3 regions of the Hominisplanchenecus murintestinalis genome follow, and region 3 is predicted to be linked to each of the others. Evidence: predicted binding sites of a transcription regulator. Region 3 holds the regulator's gene; each other region holds the start of a gene.
What was found. Region 3 encodes HrcA, which represses chaperone genes, less so after heat shock. Its sites were predicted from a motif close to TGTTAGCACTCNNNNNNNNNGAGTGCTAACA; they were not measured.
Positions count from the first base shown of each region.

Region 1 (3,288 bases), on a different contig from region 3:
GATAATCACAGCACCTTCCAGACCTGCATTCGCTGCAATCTGGTATAATGGGGATTCCAGGGCTTTCAGAATCACACGTGCGCCTGTTTTCTCATCTCCCTCCAGTGTATCTACCAGTTTTGCTACTTCCTTGGATGCATGAATGTATGCAGAACCACCGCCGGATACGATACCTTCCTCTACAGCCGCTCTCGTTGCATTCAGTGCATCTTCCATGCGAAGCTTCGCTTCTTTCATTTCAGTCTCTGTCGCAGCACCCACACGAATAACAGCTACGCCGCCTGCCAGCTTCGCCAGTCTTTCCTGGAGTTTCTCTTTGTCAAACTCAGAAGTGGTCTTTTCAATTGTTGCCTTAATCTGGCCAATTCTGTTCTGAATCTCACTCTTATCACCCATGCCATCTACGATAACTGTGGTTTCTTTCTGCACTTTCACAGATTTTGCACGTCCTAACTGGTCGATGGACGCATCTTTCAGCTCCAGCCCCACTTCCTCGGAAATCACCTGTCCGCCTGTCAGGATTGCAATGTCCTGAAGCATCTCTTTCCTTCTGTCGCCATATCCAGGAGCTTTTACGCCTACTACCTGGAAGGTTCCGCGCAGTTTATTCAGAATTAATGTAGTAAGAGCCTCGCCCTCAATATCCTCAGCGATAATCAAAAGCTTCTTGCCGGACTGCACAATCTGCTCCAGAAGCGGCAGAATTTCCTGAATATTGGAAATCTTTTTATCTGTAATCAAGATATATGGATCCTCAAGAACTGCCTCCATCTTCTCCATATCTGTTGCCATGTATGCGGAAATATATCCTCTGTCAAACTGCATACCTTCTACTAAATCCAGCTCTGTTTTCATTGTCTTGGACTCTTCAATGGTGATAACGCCGTCATTGGAAACCTTTTCCATAGCATCTGCCACCATATTGCCCACTTCATCATCCCCGGCGGAAATTGCTGCAACACGCGCCATCTGATTCTTTCCTGTTACCTTGCTGCTCATGGCTGCAATGGCTTCCACAGCTGCATCCGTAGCTTTCTTCATTCCTTTGCGAAGAATAATCGGGTTCGCGCCTGCCGCCAGGTTTTTCATCCCTTCATGAATCATAGCCTGCGCCAATACCGTCGCCGTGGTTGTCCCGTCCCCGGCTACGTCATTTGTCTTAGTAGCAACCTCTTTTACCAGCTGCGCACCCATATTTTCAAATGCGTCTTCCAGCTCAATCTCTTTTGCAATCGTAACGCCGTCATTTGTAATAAGCGGTGTGCCGAACTGCTTGTCGAGCACCACGTTCCTTCCTTTTGGTCCCAGTGTTACTTTTACGGTATCTGCCAACTTGTCAACTCCGGCCTCTAAGGCTGCTCTTGCTTCTGCGCCGTATTTAATTTCCTTTGCCATGATGTTCTGCCTCCTCTATTATTCTACAATTGCTAAAATATCATTTTGTTTTACGATAATATACTCTTCGTCTTCCAGCTTCACTTCATTTCCCGCATATTTGGAATAAATAACTTTATCGCCCGGTTTTACCTGCATAGCCACTGCTTTACCATCAACCATTCCGCCAGGTCCTACAGCCACAACTTCTGCTTCCTGAGGTTTCTCCTGGGATTTGCTTGCCAGGATGATTCCTGATTTCGTCGTTTCTTCTGCCTCAAACTGTTTTAATACAACTCTGTCACCTAAAGGTACTAATTTCATCGTATGACGCCTCCTTAATTTAATTATCAGGTTTTTGAGTTTATTAGCACTCACTTTTGTTGAGTGCTAACCATTGCAATTATAATAGAGAAAAAAATTAAAATGTGCAACCGCAAATACTTCTGCCTATTTTAAATTTATCCCGCTTTTCCTCTTTTATGCTAACTTTTTCTTCTGTTTTCTCATTTTTATAATTTTATAGTTTTTTTATACATCATACATCAGGCAGCTCCCGCATACAGTCAAGCGAATTTCTTACCTGCGTACTTAACCATTCCGAAAAAATCCCTGCCCTTTTATAAGATTTTTCTTCATAAAAAAGCAGGGATACATTTTTTCCAAATTAATTTTTAATTTTTTGCTTCTTTATTTCTTCCAGTTCATCAAATACTACGTCATTAATAACTTTGATGTAAGTACCTTTCATACCCGACGAACGGGATTCTATCACACCTGCACTCTCAAACTTTCTAAGTGCATTAACAATTACCGATCGGGTAATGCCCACCCTGTCTGCAATCTTGCTGGCAACCAGGATTCCTTCCGTGCCATCCAATTCATCAAAGATATGGACAATTGCCTCCAGTTCTGAAAACGATAACGTACCGATTGCAGATTTCACAATCTGTATCTTTCTGTTCTCTTCCGCATTTTCCTCATGTACGGAACGCATCATTTCCAACCCGACTACCGTAGTGCCATACTCACACAAAATAATATCATCAATATCATACTGGCTATTGCACTTATACATAAACACAGTACCCAGACGTTCTCCGGCAATATCAATTGGATTGATAATTGCCTGATACTTCTTAACTCCGTCCCCCACAAAACCGAGTGTTTCCAAATTCACATTCTCTTTCGTTGATAGTACTCCCAGAAGCCTTTCATTCAGCATAGCGTCGATATGGCCGCCCACCTTGTCTTCGATGAGTTCTTTAATTTCCTCCACACCTTCGCACAAGCTTACACCCAAAACTTTCCCTTTTCTGCTGATTACCAGAATATTTGAATCCAGAATCTCAGTCAGCACTTCACAAATATCGTTGAAAACGACCTTGCTTGAATTGTTGTTGTGCAAAAGCTTGTTGATTTTTCTGGTCTTATCAAGTAATTGTACGCTCATGTCTCCTCCTGACCTGTCCACTCTGTCTCAAAGCTGACATTATTTTAATAATTTTTATTTCATGTCAACTAAAATACTATCATACAGTTGTCAGAATTTCAACAGGAAAAAGTAAAAATTCTTATTGTTTTAACATTTACATGCTTACTGTTTTTTTTCTGTGTATCCGCAAGCCTGATCTGCACATACCAGCTTGTTTCCTTTTTCCAGCATAATGTTCCCGCACTCAGGACATTTCTTTCCAGAAGGCTTCTGCCACGCCATAAAATCACATTCGGGATTGTCCTCACACCCATAATATTTTCTGCCCTTTTTCGTCTTTCGAAGTACAATCTCTTTTCCGCACTTTGGACAGGAAACCCCGATTTTCTCAAGATATGGCTTTGTATTCCGGCATTCCGGAAACCCCGGACACGCCAGAAAACGCCCATGAGGTCCATATTTAATTACCATATTCCGGC
Region 1 is NZ_CALPCM010000005.1:31,968-35,255, reverse strand. Features, by position in the region: gene groL (chaperonin GroEL) at 1-1,395, opposite strand, end outside; gene NFR99_RS03335 (co-chaperone GroES) at 1,414-1,698, opposite strand; gene codY (GTP-sensing pleiotropic transcriptional regulator CodY) at 2,042-2,827, opposite strand; gene topA (type I DNA topoisomerase) at 2,972-3,288, opposite strand, start outside.
Region 1: the regulator HrcA is predicted to act here: its motif matches at 1,740-1,770, upstream of NFR99_RS03335 (co-chaperone GroES).

Region 2 (3,288 bases), on a different contig from region 3:
TCGTCATCTGCTCCGGTGCAAGCTGCTTATGGCTCAGCATCGCCAAATCATAAAGCTGCCCGCAAATCATCGGCACATGCTCCGAATCTTTATTTTCGAAAATGTACTGTACCAGTTTATTATTCGCATTCAGAACGAGTGTTTCCTGTCCGCCGAACATACTCGGATCCATGCCGCCCATGCCGTACATCTTCATCATATCCTGCATCCTTCTGTTTTCTTCAGAAAGCGTCATCATAGAAGAAATGTTTTCATTTTTCAGCTTTTCTACTTTCACTTCCAGATTTTCTCTTCCTAAAGCTTTGCGGAATACTTCTGTCAGAGTATCTTTTTCCTCTTTCAGCTCTTCTTCCGAAATTTCTTCTCTCATGCTTTCTGTCACATCCGCATCAATACGCAGGAACTTTACGTCCTCATGCTTCTGTTCTACATGACTGATAAATGCCGAATCAATATTATGTTTCAAAAGCACCGCATCCATGCCCTGCTCTTTAAACATATTGATGTACTGGCTCTGCTGTACCTCGTCTGTCACATAATAAAGCTTTGTTTTCGGCTTCTCTTCCTCGCCCTCGTCCCCGGTCTTGCTTTCTTCTACAACTTCCGCTTCCGGCTCTTCTTTTTTATTTTCAGCCACAAAGTCCGTAAAAGTAAGGTACTTATCCTCCAGGTTCTTGTACAAAATGTAATCCATCATCTTGTCGCTGAACTTGCTGTCTTTGATGCATCCAAATTTAATAAACGGACTGATGTCATCCCAGTATTTCTCGTAGTTCTCACGGTCAGTCTTGCACATTCCGGAAAGCTTGTCCGCCACTTTTTTCGAGATATATTCCGAAATCTTTTTCACAAATCCATCGTTCTGGAGTGCGCTTCTCGATACATTCAAAGGCAGATCCGGGCAGTCAATCACACCTTTTAACAGCATCAGGAATTCTGGGATAACCTCTTTAATATTATCCGCGATAAATACCTGGTTGTTGTACAGCTTAATCGTTCCCTCTATGGAATCGTATTCCGTATTGATTTTCGGGAAGTACAAGATTCCTTTAAGATTAAATGGATAATCCATATTCAGGTGAATCCAGAACAGCGGCTCTTTATAGTCCAGGAATACTTTGCGGTAAAATTCCCTGTATTCCTCGTCGCTGCACTCATTCGGGTGCTTCGTCCAGAGCGGGTGGATATCGCTGATGGACACCGGGCGCTTATGAATCTTTACCTTGTCTTTTGCCGGGGATATTTCAACGACTTCTTTCTCCCCGTCCTCATTCTCCTGCTCTTCTGTCTTTGCCTCTTCGTGGATATGCTCAACTACTACATCCTCTTCCGTCAGCTCGCTCTCGTCGATTGTCTCGTACTGCTGCTCTGCATTTGCATTAGAGAGAAAAATCTCTACCGGCATAAAGGAACAATATTTCTGAAGAACTTCCCTCATGCGGTACTCATTGGCAAATTCCAGGCTTTCTTCATTTAAAAACAGTGTGATTTCCGTACCGGCTGCCGTCCTGCTGCCGTCGTCAATCGTATATTCTGTTCCTCCGTCGCACTCCCAATGTACCGGAGACGCTCCTTCCTTATAAGATAAGGTATCAATATGCACCTCGTCAGCTACCATAAATGCAGAATAGAATCCCAGTCCGAAATGGCCAATCATCTCGTCGTCATTTGTCTTATCCTTATATTTTTCCAGGAAATCCGTAGCTCCCGAAAAAGCAATCTGCGTAATATATTCTTCTACTTCCTCAGCCGTCATTCCAAGACCCGTATCAATGAATTTCAGGGTTTTCTCTTCCGGATTTACAATAACTTCTATCTTTGCCTTATATTTTTCCGGAAACGTATACTCTCCCATCATCTCCAGCTTTTTCAGCTTCGTAATGGCATCGCATCCGTTTGACACAAGCTCGCGGGCAAAAATATCATGGTCAGAATACAGCCACTTTTTTATGATTGGAAATATGTTTTCACTGTTAATGGATAAACTTCCTGTACGGTTACTCATAGCACACACTCCTTTGTTCTTTTTTATGTTCATCATTTAAAGCATAGTTTAATACGCCGTGTACAAAATGTCAAGAAAAAATTAGCACTCGTTTTAACCGAGTGCTAACAACTTTGTTCCAAGTGTTGATAAATAAACGAATGTTTGTTATAATAACAAGTTCATAGGTATTTTAAATTAGGGAGGCATCCATATGGAAAAAAGCAAACATACCGCAGGCACAGAACCCGTTCTGAACGCCGACTTTCAGAAAACAGCAAATCGGGTATCCATCGTTACCATTATCGGAAACCTGTTCCTTTCCGTTCTTAAACTTTTGGCCGGAATATTGTCTCATTCCAGCGCCATGATAAGTGACGCAGTCCATTCTGCGTCGGATGTATTCAGCACCGTAATTGTCATGATTGGCATTAGGCTTGCCTCAAAAGAATCCGACAAAGAGCATCCTTACGGCCATGAGCGGCTGGAATGCGTAGCCGCCCTGATTCTGGCCATGGTTCTCTTCCTTACCGGGCTTGGAATCGGCATCGAAGCATTAAAAAATGTCCTTCCCGGCGCTCACCGCACTCTACAGATACCTGGAAGATTCGCCCTGGCCGCGGCAATTGTATCCATCATCAGTAAAGAGGCTATGTACTGGTATACCGTTATCCATGCACGGAAAATTGATTCCGGCGCATTGATGGCAGACGCCTGGCACCACCGTTCCGACGCCTTTTCCTCCATAGGTGCATTGATTGGAATCGCCGGAGCGAGGCTTGGTTTTCCCGTTATGGATTCCATCGCCAGCCTGGTCATTTTTGGATTCATCCTAAAAGCCTCTTATGATATTTTCAAAGACGCCGTTGACAAAATGGTAGACCATTCCTGTGACGAAGAAACAGAAAGCCAAATCTCAGCCTGCACCATGAAAAACCCACAAGTAAAAGGCATTGATTTGCTCCAGACCCGTATTTTTGGAAACAAAATCTATGTGGATTTGGAAATTGCGGTGGACGGCTCCTACACCCTCCAGAAAGCACACGAAATCGCGGAAAAAGTACACGATGATATCGAACAGGATTTCCCAAAGATTAAACATATTATGGTGCATGTAAATCCGGCGAAAAACCACTCTTAACTAATCTACAAAAGCTCTTTCATCAAAAATGCATAGACATCCTGGCATTTATCTTTCCAGCGGCCGCAGATAGCCGCCGCCTGCGCCTCCAGCGGCACTGTCAGGGACAGACTGATTAAATCTGCATTTCGCTCTTTCACTCTGCATTCCGCCGTGTATTCTC
Region 2 is NZ_CALPCM010000033.1:3,299-6,586, reverse strand. Features, by position in the region: gene htpG (molecular chaperone HtpG) at 1-2,005, opposite strand, end outside; gene NFR99_RS10975 (cation diffusion facilitator family transporter) at 2,199-3,125, shown strand; gene NFR99_RS10970 (DUF4364 family protein) at 3,131-3,288, opposite strand, start outside.
Region 2: the regulator HrcA is predicted to act here: its motif matches at 2,085-2,115, upstream of htpG (molecular chaperone HtpG).

Region 3 (3,288 bases):
GTGCCCTTGATGGCAGGGGTGTGCATGACGCTGAACTTTCGGGTGAAAGGCGCATTTCGCAAACAGCGGCACCAGATTGGGGAACTAAACGCCAGAATAGAGGATAGCCTTCTGGGACATAAAGTGGTAAAAGCATTTACCAATGAAGGGATTGAGAAAGAAAAGTTTGAGAAAGATAATCAGAAGTTTCTTGATATTAAGAAAGAATCTTATAAATATATGGCTATGTTCCAGACGACCGTGAAGATGTTTGACGGGCTTATGTATCTGATGGTGGTGGTGGCGGGAGGGATTTTTATGGTGAAAGGGCTGATTCTTCCCGGAGATCTGGTAGCTTACATGCTCTATGTAACCACACTGATTGCCACGATTCGCCGCATTATTGAGTTTGCCGAACAGTTTCAGAGAGGAATGACCGGGATTGAGCGGTTCCTCCAGATTGTAGATGCAGATATTGAGATCTTTGACGAGCCGGATGCCGTAGATTTGTATGATCCGAAAGGGGATATTGTCTTTGAAAACGTGAGTTTTGAGTACCCGGATGATCACAACCGGGTTTTCAAAAGATTAAACCTGCATATAAAAGCAGGGGAAAAAGTAGCGATTGTAGGACCGTCGGGAGGGGGCAAGACTACTTTGTGCAACCTGATTCCAAGGTTCTATGATGTGACTTGCGGGCGAGTTACGCTGGACGGAGAAGATATCAAACATTTTACACTGAAAAGCCTGCGCGGCAGCATCGGTATCGTGCAGCAGGATGTTTATCTGTTTTCCGGGACGATTTATGAAAATATCACATATGGACGCCCGGGGGCATCCAGAGAGGAAGTCGTGGAAGCAGCGAAAAGGGCGGGCGCCCATGAGTTTATCACGGAACTAAAGGAAGGGTATGATACTTATGTGGGAGAGAGAGGCGTGAAACTTTCAGGAGGCCAGAAGCAGAGGCTCAGTATCGCGCGGGTATTTCTGAAAAATCCTCCGATTATTATTTTGGATGAAGCAACCTCTGCATTGGACAACGAGAGCGAATTTGAAGTGGCGAAATCTCTTGCACGGCTGTCGGAAGGGCGCACAACACTTACGATTGCCCACCGGCTTTCCAGCATCCGAAATTCTGACAGGATACTGGTGCTGACAGAGGACGGAATCGTCGAAGAAGGAACTCATGAGCAGCTTCTGGAACAGAAAGGGATGTATTTTCATTTTTATAACATGGCGAACCAGCTGAAATAGAAGGAGCCTCTATTTTAAAGTTTGCTTTCGCAAAGGGCTGGATTCTCTGGCTGAATTTACGCATTCTCACGAACTTTGCAGCAGGTGCAAAGTCCTGGGCTGAACTGTTACATTTTTGCAGAAAAAATTGAATTTCCTATTGACAAAGAAAATGGGTAGTGCTATCTTATGTACATAGATGTTAGCACTCGACCTTAAAGAGTGCTAATAAGAAAAGGGAAGGAGGATTTGAAGATGCAGCTGGACGACCGGAAAACGAAGATTTTATATGCGATTATTAAGACGTATCTGGAAACGGGCGAGCCGGTAGGTTCCCGGACAATTTCCAAATATGCAGATTTGAATCTGAGTTCCGCCACGATTCGGAATGAGATGTCCGATTTGGAGGAGATGGGCTATATCGTGCAGCCCCACACATCAGCAGGCAGAATTCCTTCAGATAAGGGATACCGTTTTTATGTGGATCAGATGATGGAGTACAAAGAGCGGGAAGTCACTGAGATGAAAGAGCTGATGATTCAAAAGCAGGATAAGATGGAGCAGATTCTAAAGCAGGTAGTGAAGGTTTTGGCAAACAATACCAACTATGCTACCATGATTACTGCTCCGCAGTATCACCGGACGAAGCTTAAGTTTATCCAGCTTTCGGTTATTAGCGAAAGCCAGATGCTGGCAGTGGTGGTTACGGAAGGGAATGTGGTAAAGAACAAGATGCTCCATATGGAGCACAGGCTTGACAATGAGACGGTGCTGAAGCTGAATATCCTTCTGAATACCAGCCTGAACGGCCTTACGATGGAGCAGATCAATCTGGGAACGATTGCGAAGCTGAAGGAGCAGGCAGGTATCCACAGTGAAGTGGTAAACAGCGTGCTGGATGCGGTGGCAGAGGCCATCCGGATGGACGATGAGGACTTGGAAATCTATACCAGCGGCGCGACAAATATTTTTAAATATCCGGAGCTGAGTGATAATGAGAGGGCACGGGAGCTGATTAGCGCATTTGAAGAAAAGAAACAGCTGGTGAATCTGGTGGCAGAGACGATGAATTCCGAGGAGAATACAGGGATTCAGGTGTATATTGGGAACGAATCCCCTATGCAGAACATGAAAGACTGCAGTGTTGTTACGGCAGCGTATGAATTAGGGGACGGCATGAAGGGAACGATAGGTATTATCGGACCCAAACGTATGGATTACGACAGAGTCGTGTCCGCGCTCAAAACACTTACGACACAGCTCGATTCTATATTTGAAAATACGGAAAAAGAAAGGCGGTAAAAGGCGTGGAAGATGAAAAGCTGCAACAGGAATTAGAAGAAACAGCATATGAGGAGCCGGAAGTGGAGGGTACAGACGCCGGAGAGGAGACAGCAGCAGAAGCTTCTGTAGAAGAGGCGGCAGAAGAGCAGGGAGACAGGACAGAAGAGTTTGCGGAAGATGGTCCGGGAGAGAAGAAAAGCTTCTTTAAACGGAAGGAAAAGAAAGACAAAAAGGACGAGAAAATTGAAGACCTTACAGACAGGCTGAAACGCCAGATGGCGGAATTCGATAACTTTAGGAAGCGTACAGAAAAAGAAAAGGCTTCCATGTATGAAATCGGAGCGAAAAGTGTCATTGAAAAGATACTTCCGGTGATAGATAACTTTGAGCGGGGGCTGGCGGCTGTGCCGGAAGAACAGAAGGAAGACTCCTTTGTTGTCGGAATGGATAAGATTTATAAGCAGATTCTCGCGACACTGGATGAGATTGGCGTTAAGCCTATCGAGGCTGTGGGGCAGGAGTTCGACCCTAATTTCCACAATGCAGTGATGCATGTGGAGGATGAAACGCTTGGTGAAAACACCGTTGCAGAGGAGTTTCAGAAAGGCTATATTTACCGTGAAACTGTCGTGCGGCACAGCATGGTGAAAGTAGCAAATTAATTTATACAGGAAACAACGAAATTCATATACCATTTAATTTATGAGGAGGAAGTCATAATGGGAAAAATTATTGGAATTGATTTAGGTACAACAAATAGCTGTGTAGCAGTTATGGAAGGCGGTAAGCCAG
Region 3 is NZ_CALPCM010000010.1:35,971-39,258, forward strand. Features, by position in the region: gene NFR99_RS05740 (ABC transporter ATP-binding protein) at 1-1,233, shown strand, start outside; gene hrcA (heat-inducible transcriptional repressor HrcA) at 1,468-2,514, shown strand; gene grpE (nucleotide exchange factor GrpE) at 2,520-3,158, shown strand; gene dnaK (molecular chaperone DnaK) at 3,216-3,288, shown strand, end outside.